One region of the Paenibacillus sp. Marseille-P2973 genome, then DNA from elsewhere that is predicted to be linked to it. Evidence: riboswitches for the same ligand, from Rfam matches in the RefSeq annotation. Region 1 holds a riboswitch; each other region holds the start of a gene.

Region 1 (4,288 bases):
GGCGTATCCGTCCGCCATCGATTTTACTACATGCCGTCCATAACCCTGTTCCTTGGCCCGGGCCCAGAGATTAATCCCCTGCTTGCGCCAGAGTCCATCGCCTCCGACGAGGGAGAAATAGACGGAGGCGGCCAGAATCAGCGTGACGACGCCCTGAAATACAAGCCCGAAGATCAGCATTGCACCGCTTAAGCCTTCTTTTTCAAAATAAGGCATCATATTAAGCGCAGAACCCATGGAAATGATGAAGTACAGGGAGGCGAGCACGATTCCCCGCTTGAATGAAGTATGTACTCTTGTCATGGCGCTGTACACGATCGCGAGAATTCCCAGCACAAAAGTCAATAGGGCATATCCTACATAGGTCAGCCAGTTGGCGAGCGTGGTTTGGCTTTTTACATAATCGGTATGGCTTTGCGGCACGGAGAAGTAACTATCGATTTCGGAGACCTGGCCTTCGAAATAATGAATATCGATTTGGGCATTCGATTTCCCCGCTTCATATCCCACCAGCGTTAAAGACAGACCATCCGGTGTTTCGCCCACGGAAGATTGCATATCTTCGCTGTAACCAAGCGACTTCAAGTAAGGTTGGGCTAACGCCAGCTTTTCTTCCCACGATAGGTCCTGCACTCCCGAGGTAGCGGCATCAGCTTCGGATGAACCGCCGCCCAATCCCTCGATGTCCGGAAACCCGGTTTCGGGGTATTCTTTAAAGCCGACCGCCTTGCCCGTGGTCATATGGATATCTACCGTTACGGCTTTGAGCAGCCCGCCTGGCTTATTGATGCGGACTTGAAAGATGTCGTAGGGGAACTGCTTTTCATACTTTTTAAGGTAATCTTCCATTAAACCTTCCCGGGTCAAATACCCGTATACATCAGCGCGCGTCTCGTAAGTAACCAGGGCATCGTTGAAGGGACCGGTTAATCCGAGCGTCGATTCCGCGAATTTGACGGCAGCTTCCTTGGCCTGCACCTTCGTAATTAACTGAGTCGATTGTTCGACCTGCAGCGTTTCGGAAGCGGTTGTCGGGACAATCTGGAGTAAAATAAAGACGATGAGTCCAATGACGGCGAGTATCCATAAGGTCCTGGTCTTTATCCCGCGCGTCTGCGGTTTTAAATCGGAATACATACGAAAACTCCTTTTAACGATTTTTTGTTGAATCTGTATGATTTCGGTACTTCCATGTCACAGTAAAGATAACACAGGGGAGATTTCTTCGCCAGAGACGAAGCTTGTTTCGCGTAAAAGCGCAATAACCACGGCAAATCCCAGCATGGCTTAGATAAGCATTCACCTTACGGTCTGTTTCAACTCTTTTAAGTCATTTTCGATCTATTTCATCCAATTAAACCTTTGTGATGGAAGTGAATAAGGATTATAATCCAATTTGACGAAAATGAAATGAAAATGAATGTAACTTAATATGTTGGCCGAATTTCTTACCGAAAACGGGGGAACCGATATTTAGGGGTGAATTTCGCTGCTTCACTTGCATTGCGCCTGGTGAAAAAGCGAATAGGGCAGACCGCGCAAGCCCGAATCCGTCAGCTAACCTCGTAGGCCTTTGCAGCAGGGACCAATCAAAAAGCATTGGATTTCCAGTGCTTTTTTTCATTGTTTCTTTTTTGCCAAATTGAGTAATGAGGTGAGCCCGTTGCTTTCCAAATGGATCAGATTTTCCCCACCCCAAGTCCTTGTGTTGGGCTTTGCGTTCATTATTTTGGCCGGTTCGCTGCTTTTGATGCTGCCGATTTCCAGTAGTACGGGAGATTCGCTTCCTTTTATTGACGCTTTCTTTACCGCTACTTCGGCAACCTGTGTGACAGGGCTTGTCGTAGTGGATACAGGAACCTATTTCTCAACATTCGGCCAGGTGGTCATTATGCTGCTGATCCAGGTAGGCGGTCTGGGGTTCATGACCATGGCGACCTTGTTCGCTCTGGTGTTTAAACGAAAGATTTCGCTGAAAGACCGGCTTCTGCTCCAGGAGGCGATGAACCAAAATACGATGGAAGGGATCGTCCGGCTGATCCGTAAGGTGCTGATGTATTCCCTGATTATCGAGAGCTGCGCCGCACTTCTGTTCACAATCCGCTGGTCGTTCGACATGCCGTTTGGCCGGGCGCTGTTCTTCGGTATCTTTCACGGCGTTTCCATGTTCAACAATGCTGGTTTTGATCTGTTCGGCGAGTACCGCAGCCTTACCCAGTATGTAAACGATCCGATCGTCAATCTCGTAACGATGTTCCTGATCGTTTCCGGAGGACTCGGCTTTATCGTTTTGTCCGACCTGATCGAGTTTCGGCAACGCCGCAAATTGTCGCTTCATTCCAAGGTGGTTCTCTCCATGACCGCCACATTGATTCTGGTCGGAGCGCTCGTTATTTTCGTGTTTGAATTCACCAACTCCAATACCTTGCAACCGCTGGATTGGGGCGGGAAAATCTGGAGTTCGTTCTTCCAGTCGGTTACGCCGAGAACGGCGGGTGCCAATACGGTGGACATCGGCGGGCTTAGACAGGCGACGCAATTCTTTATGATCATCCTGATGTTCATCGGGGCATCGCCAAGCTCCACCGGGGGCGGGATCAAGACGACGACGTTCACGATTCTGGTCGGGGCGGTCATTTCCATGATCCGCGGCCGTTCGGATCTCGTGTTGTTCCGTTACCGGCTGGCCCAGGAGCGGATTTTCAAAGCCGTCACGATCACGATGCTCGCTTTGTTCCTGGTCATCGCCGTGGCGATGGTGCTTTCGACTACGGAAGATGCCAGCTTCCTGAGCATTTTGTTCGAAACGACTTCCGCGTTCGGTACGGTCGGCCTTTCCATGGGACTGACGGGAAAATTGACGATTGCGGGGAAAATTATTATCAGCTTCACCATGTTTGCCGGACGGTTAGGGCTGCTGACGTTAGCTTATGCGCTCGGGCCGAAGAAGGGTAAAGAATTATATAGACATCCCGAAGGCAAAATGATTATAGGATAAGGGGAAAAGTGAGATGAAAACACAGCAGTTTGTAGTGATCGGCTTGGGGCGTTTCGGTTCCAGCCTGGCGCTAGAGCTGATGGACCTCGGCTACGAGGTTCTGGGCGTGGACAGGAACGAGGAAGTGGTCGAGGAATGGAGCGACCGGCTTACACATGCCGTCGTCGCGGATGCGACGGATGAAGAGGTTCTGAAGTCGCTGGGCGTTCGAAATTTCGACTGCGGGATCGTAGCGATCGGCAATGATATTCAAATGAGCATCCTGTCGGCCATCCTTCTCAAAGACCTTGGGATAAAAACGGTGGTAGCCAAGGCGATTTCCGTCCTTCACGGCCGGGCGCTGGAGAAGCTCGGCGTCGACCGGGTTATCTTTCCCGAGAGGGATATGGGGGTTCGGGTCGCCCATCAGCTTGTAACTCCAAACCTGCTGGATTACATTGAACTTTCCAAAGAATACAGACTTGTCGAAATGAGAGTACCGCAATGCCTGGACGGAAAAAATGTCGGCGACCTGAACCCGAGAGCACGTTTCGGCTGCAGCATCGTAGCCATCCACCGGGAGAACGGCGTCATTATTGCACCGACGGCAATGGATCATCTAATCCTTGGGGACATCATGGTCATCATCGGGGCAAAGAAAAACATCGATGAATTCGAAGCTATTATAAATGATTAATCATTTTAGTGATTCTGCTCTTGGAGTGTGACCTGCATGGAATCTGCTGCAACGGAAGCGATTCGGCATTTTCTGATCCTAGTATTGTTTGTTCTAAGTGTCGGCATGGTTTCCGGTAAATTAGCCGCTTGGCTCAAGCTGCCCGATGTTGCCGTATTCATCGCCGTCGGCATGCTGCTCGGGCCCGGCTTGAAGCTCATTCATGAATCCAGCGGCTCGCTGATCAATCAGCTCATTTTAACATTGGGTTCGGCGCTTATTCTGTTTGATGGCGGCAGGAATCTTAAGCTCAGCGGTCTCCGTAAGGTCTGGATCACCCTATCTTTGCTTAGCGTTCCGGGGGTCATCATCTCCGTATTGGTTGTGGGGGCAGGCGTGCATTTTCTGTTCGGGGTGGATTGGATTTTTGCCTTCCTCGCAGCTGCGGTGATTGCATCTACGGACCCGGCATCGATCATCCCCATCTTCAAACAGGTGAAGATCAAGGAGCGTGTCCGCGAGACGGTGGAGAGCGAATCGGCATTTAATGATGCAACGGGTTCGATTCTTACGTTTGCTTTGTTGGCGGCGGTCGCGGGCGGCGGCGAACTTCATTTTGGCGCGATGTCCTTGGA
Region 2 (4,288 bases), on a different contig from region 1:
TCAACAACTTTATTAAGGCCGAGGTCAAGGAACCTGTCAGCACACGTGCTTCTTTAAGCATCACCAAACTGCTGGAATCCCTGCTTGGCACTCTGGTCTGGTAGGCTGGACGAACAAGAATAAGGCTTATTCATAGCAGTAATGCCCACAAAACTTTTAGGAGGGAAAGTTATGACCTATGTACGAAATGGATGGGGGCTTGTCAGGAGCCAGTTTCCCTCTGTGATCATCCTGTTCCTGTACCAGCTGCTCTGGGGGCTGTTTCTGTACCGTCTGATCCATTCGGCGGTTGTGGCCGTACTGTCCAGGTACCCGGATACGCCCCCGAATGAATTGAACCGGATTCTATACTTGATCGAAGGGCAATTCGAATTAAAGCACAATCCGGAGATTCATCAGTATTTCTGGCTGCTAATCGGGATGATTGTTCTCCGTCTATTGCTGACGCCGCTGTTCCAGGCGGGTATTCTCTACGGTCTGGTTCCCCCCGAGACCCGGGCGTCCGGCCTTCCCTTCTTCCGGGGAATGAAGGAATTCTGGAAGCCCGTCACTCTCTTCTTTCTGTTGGAGCTCGCGCTGCTCTCCCTGCCGGGAATTTGGATCGTCCCGGATTTATACGCCCTCTTGCCCCGTCTCCTTACGTCAGGCGACAGGCTCGCTCCCCTTTTGACCCTTTGTGGATATTTGCTGGGGTGGGTGGTTTACGGTTGGCTTGTCCGGCAAATCCTGCTGTTCGCCCAGTTCGGGTATCTGTTTAAGGCCGGCGTCTGGGGCTCCCTGATGCTGAGCATGAGGTATCTATTGCCGGGGATCGCCATTTCCCTTATTCTCGGAGCTGCCGGCGCCGCCTTGTTCCTTTTGTTCGGAACGGCCTCCTGGATTTGGACAGGACTGATTGCTTTAATTCTGCAACAAACCTATCCTTTCATTCGCAGTCTATTTCAAATTTGGACTCTAACCTCTCAATATCAGCTTTGGCATACCAAATCACAAAAAAGTTAAATTTTTTTCATCTTTGTCCTTCCTTGTGCCACAAGGCCTCCGAGCTTATTCGGGGGTCTTGTCCTGCGTTTTCCCCTCTCAAACTCGCTAAATAACCATTGCCAAAATATACTGGCCTTTGTTACAATAACAACAGCACAATTTCAGTAACAGTTTTGTAATTATTTTTGTCACTATTAGCAGGAGTCTTCTGCTGGGTGTCGAATAAGTAAGTAGTCAGGTGTAAATTACAGCCGAATTCCCTTCACGGGGAACGGGGGAACCACTTTGGGTGAATTGATCTCGCAAGAGAGGGATCATAGGGGACCTTCAACCGAATCCTTAAGCTAACCTCGTAGGCATTGGAAGGAGCATTTCCTTGAAAAAACAGTTAACCGCAGCAGCCGTAAGTCTTGCAATACTTTTCTCCATCGGAACTGGTAGCGCTTTCGCAGATTCCAAATTGGACACCACGATTGAAAAAGCTCTGGGAAGCGATTATGTTTCCGGCGGAACTACCACCTCTGGCTTTGACTGTTCCGGATTCACTATGTATGTCTTTTCGAAAATCGGAATTAAATTGCCGCACCAATCAGGCTCCCAGTACAAGATGGGAACCGCTGTAGAGAAGAAAGAACTGATCGCTGGCGATCTGGTGTTCTTCAACACTTCAGGCAAAGGTGTGTCTCATGTTGGTGTTTACGTCGGTGACGGCAAGTTTGCTCATGCTTCCTCCTCCAAAGGAGTTATCATCAGCAAATTGAGCGATAAATATTATGTCGAGCGCTATGTTGGCGCCAAGCGCATTATGAGCACTGATAAGTTCGAAGAAGTTACAAGCGATACTCAAGATCATGATGATGTAGAATAGTAACGATGAAGCCCGCAGAGATTCTTTATGGATCGCAATCTGCGGGTTTTTTCTTTTATTTAAACCGTCGTCCTAGGAAACATTACCCGGAGAGGACGGGATATACAGGACAAATTAACTTATTTATTCAAAAATAACAAAACAAACTTGCAAACCCGCGTTGATGTTTGGTAAAATGACCAGAGTAAATGGTAACAACTTTGTAATCACTGTTGTAACGTCGTAATCACTGTTGTAACGTCGTAATTTTTCGGGTGCATTCAACAAAGACTAGCCGAATTCCCGGCACCCGGGAAACGGGGGAACCACATTGGGTGAATTGATTTCGTTACATAGGGATCATAGGGAACCTTCAACCGAATCCTCAAGCTAACCTCGCAGGCCTTGGAAGGAGTTTAACATCTTGAGAAAGACATTCGCAGCAGCAGCAACGAGTTTAGCTATTTTGTTCACCATGGGGACAGGAAGTGCCTTTGCGGACACCACATTGACCAGCGTCGTTAAATCCGTGTACGGAACACCTTACAAATACGGAGGCGTCACGACCAACGGTTTTGACTGTTCCGGATTTACAAGATACGTGTTCAAGAAAATGGGCGTTGATCTTGCCCGCGTCTCTACCGCTCAGTACAAGCAAGGTACCCCGGTGGCCAAGAGCCAGTTGAAAGCGGGAGACCTCGTATTCTTCAACACCCTGGGCAAAGGTAAAGTGTCCCATGTGGGCGTCTACCTGGGAGACGGAAAATTCGCTCATGCCTCTTCTTCCAAAGGAATCAGAACAGACAAATTAAGCAACACTTACTATAAAACACGTTATGTCGGGGCAAAAAGAATTTTGAGCGCAGACAGCTATTCCAGCTTTGCCAAAGAATCCTGATCACCCCTGATAGGTTGAGGCCCTCACCTCAACAGCTCGCTTGACCGCACTTGATTCTTGCCGGAATCAACGCGGTCTTTTTTCTTTCCTTCATCTTATTCATATAACGAAGGAATCGATCAAAAGGTTTCTTGGATAAAACCCATTCCAAAAATATTTTTTCCGTTCTCGTTCTCTAACACTCCATATCCTATCTTCCCTATATCCAAAATTTACCCGTTATGCGGATGCCTAAACAGGAAATTTTTAATTTACGCATTTTTTTTGCCTGCCTTCGATTTCTGGCCCCTCTTCCTCCACAAAGCCTTTACAACCAATAAAAATCCCGTTAGAGTGAGGTTAAAAAGAACTACAGCCATATGGGTAGCCGCATAGGCATTCCTATCGTTTAAGGAGGCGCAAAAATGGAAAAACCAATCGCACCATTTCGAATCGTACCCATGGAAGAAAGCCATGGCGCAGATATCAGTACTTGGCGTTACGATTCTCCCTACGATATTTATAGCTGGCTTCCCTGGGAACAGATGAAGGCGCTCGATGTGGAATTTGGGAATCCCGTTTTAAGGGCCCAGCAGTACGTCTCTTTGCTGGATCAGCAGGAGGAGCTTGCCGGATTCGCCCAGTACTTTCCTATGGAGGGCGTTACACGGCTTGGCATCGGTATGAGACCTGATTTATGCGGCCACGGGCTGGGTAAGACCTTTGTGCTGACAATCGTCGAGGAGGCCCAGCGGAGAAAGCCTAAGGATGTAATTGACCTGGAAGTGCTCACATGGAACACACGGGCGATCCGGGCTTACCAGAAGTCCGGCTTCGTGATTACCGATCTGTACGAGAAAATGACTCCTGGCGGCATTTCCAAGCCATATTACTGCATGGTGTTTCGCGGAAAACCCTCCGAGGCGTAAAAAAACATCCCCTTAATGAGACGTCTATGATTAATCGTACATGATTTTAACGTATTTTTCGTATACTACAAATAATTCGTTACTTTTTTTGACACAAATGCTATGATCACGGGGCATGTTCAGCTATAATGGAAGGTAGCTTACATAGGAGGGACGATTGAAATGCAGAAGTGGATCATGAGCGGAATACTCATCGTGGCGTGCGCCTTCGCAGCCGTGTTAATGTTTACATTACCCGGCAAAGATCAGGTGGCCCAGGAAGAAAAGCCGCAAATGCCTGCGGTTACTGTAAGCGCAGAGCAAGCCGAAGCTACGGTTAAAGCCAACTGTATTTCCTGTCACGGGACTGATTTGCAAGGCGGAGCCGGTCCGAATCTGCAAAAAATTGGATCCGAGCTGTCGGCGGAACAGTTGTACGGCATAATTACTAAAGGAAAAGGCGGAGGCATGATGCCTTCCTTCAAAGATAAATTGAAGGACGAGGAAATCGCCAACGTTGCTATGTGGCTTGCGGAAAAGAAATAACAAACAAAAACAAAGACGCGCCCGCCGGGACTTATTAGTCCCGGCGGGCGCTTTTCTAATCATTCACATTCCTGAGCTTGGATTCCTGCTATCCCTATAGGGCCTAGCCAGCCGTTCGGGCTTTCT
Region 3 (4,288 bases), on a different contig from region 1:
CAGTGACTCCAGCGGCGGCGCGGGGATACAGGCAGACTTGAAAACATTTGAAGAATACGGAACTTACGGACTCAGCGCATTGACTACCATTGTTACGATGGATCCGGACCGCGGATGGCATCATAGCGTGTACCCGATAGACGCCAATCTGGTGGCCGAGCAGTTGAAGACCGTGTTTGCGGGCGGCCCGGTGCAAGCTATGAAGACGGGTATGCTTGGCAGCGTGCCAATTATAGAAGTCGTTGAGAATTGCATCAAGCAGCATAACCAACAAAATGTGGTCATCGACCCGGTCATGGTCTGCAAAGGGGAAGACGAAGTTTTGAATCCGGAGAGCGCGGATGCGATTCGCGATTTGCTGCTACCGCTTGCTACGGTTGTTACGCCAAACTTGTTCGAAGCCGGTGTGCTTTCCGGTTTGGGACGTTTGTCCAGCGTGGATGACATGAAGAAAGCAGCGAAGATCATTCATGAACGCGGAGCGGCTTACGTAGTCATTAAAGGCGGCAAAGCCTTGGAAGGCGACAAAGCGATCGACCTGTTCTATGACGGCGAGGAATTTGAGGTTCTGGAGACGGAAAAGATCGAACCCGCACATAACCATGGAGCCGGTTGTACTTTTGCGGCTGCCGTAACAGGTGGACTGGCCAGCGGCTTAACTGTAAAGGAAGCCGTAGTTAAAGCGAAAAAATTCGTAACGGCGGCCATTCGTTCGGGGTATGCCTTTAACGAATATGTGGGACCGGTATTCCATGGAGGATACCGTTTGAACGGCGAGTAGGCTGACATATAGAATGAATCAGGACAGGCCGGTTTCCAGGAATGGAGGCCGGTCTTTTTTTTGTTGTATTCGGCATTAATACGATGATTTATGTTGCGCGTTAATGCGGGCTCAATAATGAAGGATAATAAATGAAAGTGATGGAAGTAAGCGTTTTATCGTACTCTTTTACAACAAATAGAAGCGATTCAACGCAAATTTCGGGATTTACAGAAAATGAGAGCAGGCGTAATATTCATTCGTGGATTTGATATTCTTGATTCGCTGAATTTCCCGTAATACGGGAAAACGGGGGAACCGAATGCCGGGCGTAACAGGCAAAGCCAGCCGAAACGAACGGTAGGGGTGAATCCGCAGCATGTCATGCAGAACATGCCGCGGAGGGGTGACTCTCGCCACCCTAATCCGACAGCTAACCTCGTAAGCGTAGTCCGAGAGAGGAATGATACTGTGCCCATGTAAAGCACTCATGGACCGCAGGGGGTCTTGCCTCTGTGGTTTTTTGCTGTCCAAAAAGTCTCCAAATGAGACGATTTACCAAAATATTTAATCATAATCAGCCTTTGAATTTGCAAAAAATAAAGCACGGTGGTGTTGCATCTATGTTTTCGATAATCAAGAGAGTGCTCATCGGTCAGCCGCTGAAGTCAACCGCACTCGGCGAACAAAAATTAAACAAAACGAAAGCCCTGGCGATCCTTTCATCGGATGCCTTGTCCTCCGTAGCCTACGGACCGGAGCAGATTCTGCTCGTCCTGATGACGCTCGGCGCGGCCGCCTACTGGTACTCCATCCCGATTGCCGCGGGAATTCTGGTGCTGCTGCTGGCTCTCGTTTTATCTTACAGACAAGTGATTTATGCCTATCCGCATGGCGGAGGAGCCTATGTTGTTTCCAAGGAAAATTTGGGGGTAAACTCCGGTCTTTTAGCCGGCGGCGCGCTGCTGGTGGATTATATTTTAACCGTTGCGGTCAGCATTTCTGCGGGGACGGATGCGATCACCTCAGCTTTTCCGTCGCTGCATTCACATAACGTACTTATAGCATGCCTTTTAGTGGTTGTTATCACGGTACTCAATTTGCGCGGTATTACCGAATCGGCTTCCATCCTGGCTTATCCGGTTTACTTATTCGTGCTTGTTATATTTATCACTATTGGGGCGGGACTATATCAAATTGCAATGGGCGAAGTTCCGGCCAACCTGCATACACCGATGGGTACACCGGTGACAGGCCTTACGCTGTTCCTGCTCTTGCGGGCATTTGCCTCGGGGAGTTCGGCTTTGACAGGGGTCGAGGCGATTTCTAACGCCATTCCTAACTTCAAGGATCCGGCTCCCAAGAATGCCTCCAAAACATTGGCTGCCATGGGCGTTCTGCTGGCGCTTTTGTTTACGGGGATCGTATCGTTGGCTTATTATTACGGTATTTCTCCTAAAGCGGAGGAAACCGTCGTGTCCCAGATCGCTTCAGCTACATTCGGCCGGGGGATCATGTATTACTTGATTCAAGGGATCACCGCGATGATTCTGGTGCTGGCCGCCAATACCGGATACTCGGCATTTCCGCTCTTGGCCGTGAACCTGGCGAAAGACAAATATATCGCGCGTATGTTCACCGTTCGCGGAGACCGTCTCGGTTATTCTAACGGAATCGTCTTTTTGGCGGTGGCCTCAATCCTGCTGATCATCGTGTTTAAAGGACAGACCGAGCATTTGATTCCGCTCTATGCGGTAGGCGTATTTATCCCGTTTACGCTGGCGCAAACCGGTATGCTTGTGAAATGGTTCCGGGAAAAACCGGCGGGCTGGGGATTGAAATTAACGATAAACGCGATCGGGGCTTTAATCAGCTTTACGGTCATGATGATTTTTTTCATTACGAAATTTCCGCAAGTCTGGCCTGCGTTAATCTTTTTGCCGGCGATCGTTTACGTATTTCATAAAATCAACCGTCATTACGAAGCTGTGGGGGATCAATTGCGGATCACTACATGCGAACAGCCACTAGCGATCGAGGGGAATGTCATGGTAATTCCCGTAGCGGGAATTACGCATGTAGTGGAAAATACGCTGAATTACGCGAAATCGTTGTCTCCGGATCAGATCATCGCTGTGTATGTGGCGTTCGATAAAGAGGCGGAAAAGCAATTTGAGGAGAAATGGAACCAGTGGCACCCTGAAATTCGGCTGGTTACGCTGTATTCCCAATACCGGAGCATTATCCAGCCGCTGACGAAGTTCATCGATACCGTGGAGCATAAGGCCAAGGAAATGAATTTCCGGGTAACCGTTCTGATTCCCCAATTCATACCGAAGAAACGGTGGCATAACGCCCTGCATAATCAGTCCAGTTTGCTAATCCGCGCCTTTTTGCTATACCGGAGGGATTTGATCGTAACCACGGTTCCTTATCATTTCAAAAAATAAGATCTTTTCTTCTGACCATCAAGTCAGAATTTGCCCTACCAGCTCGTTCATGCCTTGCCATGAATCCTTTAGAATAAAGTCCTGCTGAACCGGCGCATTCCAAGGACGGGGGATCATAATGGTCTGTTTGCCCGCTTCCTTGGCCGCGATCAGATTATGGGGGCCGTCGTCAATCAACAAGTCAAAATCAAGCAAGTATTTGCGCTTGGCGACGAAGAAGTTATCGAATGGAATGAAAGGCATATGCATTTGCAGCCATCTCCATTTTTCCGGAACCGATGCCGGGCGGGCGGCCGTCACGACGATGACGTCGTAATCGACGGTCATCCGCTTCACCTCTTCAATCGTATACTCGTCAAAAATTTCAAGCTCTTCGTACAGGCCGGGCCTGCCGAAGAAAATGTCGTCCGTGCATGCAGGATGCCAAATGCCGCTAAGATCAAAGCTGATAATTTGCTCCATGGTCAACGGAAGATCGGGATACATTAAATTATGATAATGAATCGCTTTCGGTATGAGATGGCAGATCGTGTCATCCATGTCGATGGCTACTATTTTTTTGCTCATGCTTCGCACTTCTCCCTGGCAGTTACTTTTTCGATATATAAGTTGAATTTAAACGTAATTGTAATGGACACTTCGGGAAATGGCAAACTTCGGCGTCTCCCAAGGGTTTGCAAGTAATCGCCAATTGGCATATCATGGGGCTATAAATATAGACAGGAAGGAATGTGGAGATGGAGACGACCCAGACGAAATTGCAGAAACCCGAAGCTATGATTTTCGATATGGATGGGACGCTGTTTAAGACAGAGACCCTGCTTGTCCCTGCCTATCATGAACTGTTCGACCGGCTCAGGGAAGAGAAGATGTACGAGGGAGAGACACCTCCGGAAGAGCTGATGCTGAGCTGTCTCGGTATGCTGCTGGAGGATATTTGGAGAAAGGTCATTCCCGACTGCAGCGAAGCGGTACACCGCCGTGCGGATGAACTGTTGCTGGAACTGGAGCTCTCAGGACTGAAGGAGTATTCAACTGAACTATATCCTGAAGTTAAGGAAACGCTGGAGCAGCTTAG
Region 4 (4,288 bases), on a different contig from region 1:
CAACCCTTTTCCGGAAATGCCTCCTAAGAGGTTCAAATCATAATAATTGCCATACTCCTTACCGAATCCGAACGTTCCCGAGGCCATTACGACCGGGTTTTTAAAGTGAACTCCAGCAATATTGCAGGACATGTCCATCATGCAAACACCACCTCTTCCGCACGAAACACAGGTCCGTCCGCGCAGGCCTTTTTTCGTCCATCGCGGCACTGGACACTGCATACGAGACAGGCCCCGATCCCGCACGCCATCCGATTCTCAAGCGACACATAAACCTCCGCCTTTGTTCCGGAATCAGCCTGCTTCCGTTGCACGGCTTCCAGCATCTTGTGCGGGCCGCAGGCAATGATCGTGTCATAAGCATTAAAATCTACCTCATCCAAAATAATTCCGCCCACGTTCACTACCACTTGCCCCGTGGTTCCGGCCCGGAATTCATCTACCATGTAAGCCTCTCTGCTGAAGCCTAAATATACGTCTGCATCAGGAATTTGCCCTAAGGCATAATAAAATGGAGCAATACCGATACCTCCACCAACAAACGCCGTCTTCCCTGAAGGTCTCGAAAAACCGTTACCCAGCGGGCCCTCCAAGGAGATAGAATCCCCTTTTCTCAACTTTGAGAACATTTCCGTTCCTTCTCCGGCCACTAAATATAGAAATTCCACGTATTCCGCGGTTACGTTAAAAATGCTTAGCGGTCTGGAAAGCAGAGGATAGTGATCCCATGCCCGCAGCATGTAAAATTGACCCATTGTTCCGGCGAATTGTCCCGCCACGGCGAGTCGATAAACGCCTTCTGCTACCTGCTCATTAGCCAATACTTCCGACAAAATTCTCTCTCCTTCCCGAATAACGCCACTTTGTTTGCTGCTCCTTGCTTCATATTAAGATGCAATTTTTCAGCTATCCGAGTCTGTGATAAACCTCACATTTGCATAATACACATAATTAGCCAGTTTTCTGGGCATACCAATTTATAATACGGTTTCCGGGTAAAAGGAGAGGATTTGCTATGTCTAGATCGACCAAACGGCGGATGATCTCCGCTGGAATCTGCGCCGTCATGACGGCTTTGTTTTGCTGTATCCTCTGCTTATTCCCCGACTCCTCCAATGCGTTTACTACGAAAGGCCCCTTAACAGAGGATACTGATTCATTGGATACCGCACCTGCTTCCGCAAAGCCCTTAAATCTGGGAGAGCTTCGGCGAAAATATTCCGAAACCTTTAAATTCCGCGGTCCAGAAGTGAAACAGATCGCCCTGACTTTTGACGATGTGCCCGATCCGCGGTTTACGCCCCAGGTATTGGCTGCACTTCGCAAAGAAGGAGTCAAAGCGACTTTTTTCGTCGTCGGGCACCGGGCGAAGAAGCATCCGGAGCTGCTGAGGGCCATTCACCGGGACGGCCACATCATCGGCAACCATTCCTTTAGCCATGCTTTGTTCAAAAACCGCTCGCGAAGTCAGTTTCAAAACGAAATTTTGCGAACCGAGAATATTATCGCTAATCTCGTTGGTTATCGGCCCAAGTTGATACGCCCGCCATATGGAGAAATTAACGAGGAACAAGTTAAGTGGGCCAAGAAAAGCGGTTATATTATCGTGAACTGGAATGTCGATTCGCTGGATTGGAAAGGACTCGATTCGGAGAAGGTGAAACAGAACGTCCTCAAGGCCGCAGGCCCGGGTTCTATTGTATTACAGCATGCCGGAGGGGGAACGGGGTCGGATTTATCCGGAACGATTCAGGCGCTGCCTGAGATCATTCAGACGTTGAAAGCAAAAGGCTATCACTTTGTGACTCTTCCCGAGCTTCTGCAAACGAAGAAGTACAAATAACGGAGAGTAGGAATTAAAAAAGCAGCTCCCTTGGGAGCTGCCGCATTCAATTATTTATCTAAAATATACAGTTTAACGTCCTGAAATCCGAACTCATTAACGGTTTGCGGACTGCCCGGAATGAATATATCAATGCGGTTCCCTTTGATCGCGCTGCCCTGATCGGTTGCGGTCGCAACGAAGGCGTTTTTCGGCAGATTGGAATGGCTATGTCCCGTAACAAGCACTTTAGTGCCCATAGGAATTACTTTCGGGTCAACGGCGATGGTCCCCAACTGCAACGGTTTGCCGAAGTAATCAACGGCTCCCCACTTTCCGTTCTCGCTCGCTGCGGAAGAATATGCCGTGGCCTTAACCTCCACGGTTTTGGAGTAAGAGAAGTTCTTGCCCCAAGCCTCTACGGTCTTATCCGCACTTGAGACTTTTACGGCTGATAACGGCTGAGGAATTATGTTTTCCTTTGCGCTTGCAGAAGCTGTTGACATAAGGGCTTTGGATCCTTCTCCAGGGATAACGATATCCAGGCCGCCGTAAATATTCGATGCTTTGATGGATGGATTCGCTGTAATCAGCTTGTTCATATCCACGCCGTATTGTTTAGCCAGAAGGTAAAAGGTGTCTCCTTCCTTCGCTTTATGTATCGAATCCGCATGGACAGGTACCGACTGCAAAGCTCCTGCCAATCCGACTGCAATAATTGTCGCCTTAACGGCGCGTGCTAATTTAGTATGCTTATTCATGATGTCCTCCTTCTACTATCGCCTGCGGAGTTAGTTGTCGGGTTAGGGAAAAAAGGATAGGCCCCTGCGCATTTACTTCGCTTCACCCCAAGATAGCCGTGTTCTCGTCATTTGACGGGTACAGCAAATCGGAAAATCGTCCCCCGCACCTGCGCTGGCAGGTTTTGGCCTAATCAATATATCACAATTTTGTAACCAATAGGGCAAGCAAATGTTTCCATGATGCGTTAAGTAGCAGCCAATCGCACTATTTTCGCCGATGATGTGATTACAATTCTGTAAAAGCGATCGAACTCAAAAAAACCGCCCGAACGTTCTCCGGCGGTTCATTCATGTTATAGAGTTAAGTTACAGCACTTTACTGAGAAAATCCTTGGTCCGCTGATTCTTCGGCGAACCAAAGACCTCCTGCGGAGTCCCTTGCTCCATAATGACACCCTGATCCATAAACAGAATCCGGTCCCCAACTTCGCGGGCAAAGCCCATTTCATGCGTGACGATGACCATCGTCATCCCCTTGTCGGCTAGGTTCTTCATCACGTCCAGCACCTCTCCGACCATCTCCGGATCAAGCGCGGAGGTCGGCTCATCGAACAGCATCACATGCGGCTCCATAGCGAGCGCGCGGGCAATCGCGATCCGCTGCTTCTGTCCGCCCGACAGCTGGGAAGGATAAGCGTCCCGCTTGTCTTCCAGTCCGACCGTGCGCAACAGGTCCATGGCCAAAGCTTCCGCTTTGTTCTTCTCGATTTTTTTTACGCGGATGGGAGCCATCGTGATGTTATCGATCACATTTTTATGCGGAAACAAATTAAACTGCTGGAACACCATGCCCATTTTTTCGCGGGTTTTGTTGATATTGTGGCGTTTACCGGTAATGGATTCCCCTTCGAACGTGATCTCGCCCTCGGTTGGTTCCTCCAGAAGATTCAAACAGCGGAGAAAGGTACTCTTCCCCGAGCCGCTGGGGCCGATCACAACGACGACCTCTCCTTTGGCGATTTCCAGATCGATCCCCTTCAAAATGTGAAGCTGGCCGAACTTTTTATGCAAATTTTTAACGGTGATCACTGGCTTTCAACTTCCTTTCGAACAGACCCAAAATACGGGACAGTGTGAATGTCAGAATAAAGTACATAACCGCTACGATCAGATACGGCGTCATGCCGTCGTAAGTGATCGTAACTACAGCACCGGACTGGAACATCAGCTCCGTAATACCGATAAAGGATACGATCGAAGATTCCTTAATAATCGTAATAAACTCATTCCCGATTGCGGGCAGCACCGACTTGATCGCCTGCGGAATAATGATAAAACGCAAGGACATCCAGCGATTCATGCCTAGGGACCGAGCTGCTTCTCCTTGCCCCCGGTCTACGCCCTGGATCCCGGCACGGAATATTTCCGCAAGGTAGGCCGAGCTGTTGATCGAAAGCGTGATCGCTCCGGATTCAATCGGGGAGAAGTTGACATTGAACGCCGTCGAAAAACCGTAATGAATTATTAAGAGCTGGACCAACATCGGCGTTCCCCGTAAAAATTCAACCCAAGCATGGCCGATAAATCGGACGATTCTCCACGGGGCCATCCGCAAGAGCGTAACAAGCAGGCCCAAAATAAAACCGCAAAGAACCCCCAGAGCCGCCAGTAGCAGCGTATACTGCAGACCGGTCAAAAAATAGCTGCGGTACTCCCAAAACAT

The links. Region 1 has a riboswitch for cyclic di-AMP ahead of KB559_RS17970 (TrkH family potassium uptake protein). Riboswitches for the same ligand answer to the same signal wherever they lie in the genome.
Region 2: linked by a shared signal. The riboswitch ahead of KB559_RS20720 (C40 family peptidase) and the one ahead of KB559_RS17970 (TrkH family potassium uptake protein) in region 1 are both predicted to bind cyclic di-AMP.
Region 3: linked by a shared signal. The riboswitch ahead of KB559_RS22480 (APC family permease) and the one ahead of KB559_RS17970 (TrkH family potassium uptake protein) in region 1 are both predicted to bind cyclic di-AMP.
Region 4: linked by a shared signal. The riboswitch ahead of KB559_RS04890 (3D domain-containing protein) and the one ahead of KB559_RS17970 (TrkH family potassium uptake protein) in region 1 are both predicted to bind cyclic di-AMP.

What each region holds. Positions count from the first base shown of each region.
Region 1 is NZ_JAGQEH010000009.1:173,292-177,579, reverse strand. Features, by position in the region: gene KB559_RS17975 (CPBP family intramembrane glutamic endopeptidase) at 1-1,137, opposite strand, end outside; cyclic di-AMP (ydaO/yuaA leader) riboswitch at 1,428-1,588, shown strand; gene KB559_RS17970 (TrkH family potassium uptake protein) at 1,664-2,998, shown strand; gene KB559_RS17965 (potassium channel family protein) at 3,012-3,674, shown strand; gene KB559_RS17960 (cation:proton antiporter) at 3,711-4,288, shown strand, end outside.
Region 2 is NZ_JAGQEH010000014.1:33,984-38,271, reverse strand. Features, by position in the region: gene KB559_RS20735 (M1 family metallopeptidase) at 1-104, shown strand, start outside; gene KB559_RS20730 (hypothetical protein) at 172-1,002, shown strand; cyclic di-AMP (ydaO/yuaA leader) riboswitch at 1,224-1,358, shown strand; gene KB559_RS20725 (C40 family peptidase) at 1,361-1,852, shown strand; cyclic di-AMP (ydaO/yuaA leader) riboswitch at 2,115-2,251, shown strand; gene KB559_RS20720 (C40 family peptidase) at 2,256-2,729, shown strand; gene KB559_RS20715 (GNAT family N-acetyltransferase) at 3,134-3,637, shown strand; gene KB559_RS20710 (c-type cytochrome) at 3,800-4,162, shown strand; gene KB559_RS20705 (4a-hydroxytetrahydrobiopterin dehydratase) at 4,266-4,288, opposite strand, start outside.
Region 3 is NZ_JAGQEH010000018.1:56,436-60,723, forward strand. Features, by position in the region: gene pdxK (pyridoxine/pyridoxal/pyridoxamine kinase) at 1-781, shown strand, start outside; cyclic di-AMP (ydaO/yuaA leader) riboswitch at 1,034-1,224, shown strand; gene KB559_RS22480 (APC family permease) at 1,384-3,210, shown strand; gene KB559_RS22485 (5' nucleotidase, NT5C type) at 3,229-3,777, opposite strand; gene KB559_RS22490 (HAD family hydrolase) at 3,948-4,288, shown strand, end outside.
Region 4 is NZ_JAGQEH010000002.1:295,779-300,066, forward strand. Features, by position in the region: gene KB559_RS04875 (dihydroorotate dehydrogenase) at 1-141, opposite strand, end outside; gene KB559_RS04880 (dihydroorotate dehydrogenase electron transfer subunit) at 138-833, opposite strand; gene KB559_RS04885 (polysaccharide deacetylase family protein) at 1,016-1,843, shown strand; gene KB559_RS04890 (3D domain-containing protein) at 1,894-2,583, opposite strand; cyclic di-AMP (ydaO/yuaA leader) riboswitch at 2,588-2,763, opposite strand; gene KB559_RS04895 (amino acid ABC transporter ATP-binding protein) at 2,932-3,654, opposite strand; gene KB559_RS04900 (amino acid ABC transporter permease) at 3,641-4,288, opposite strand, start outside.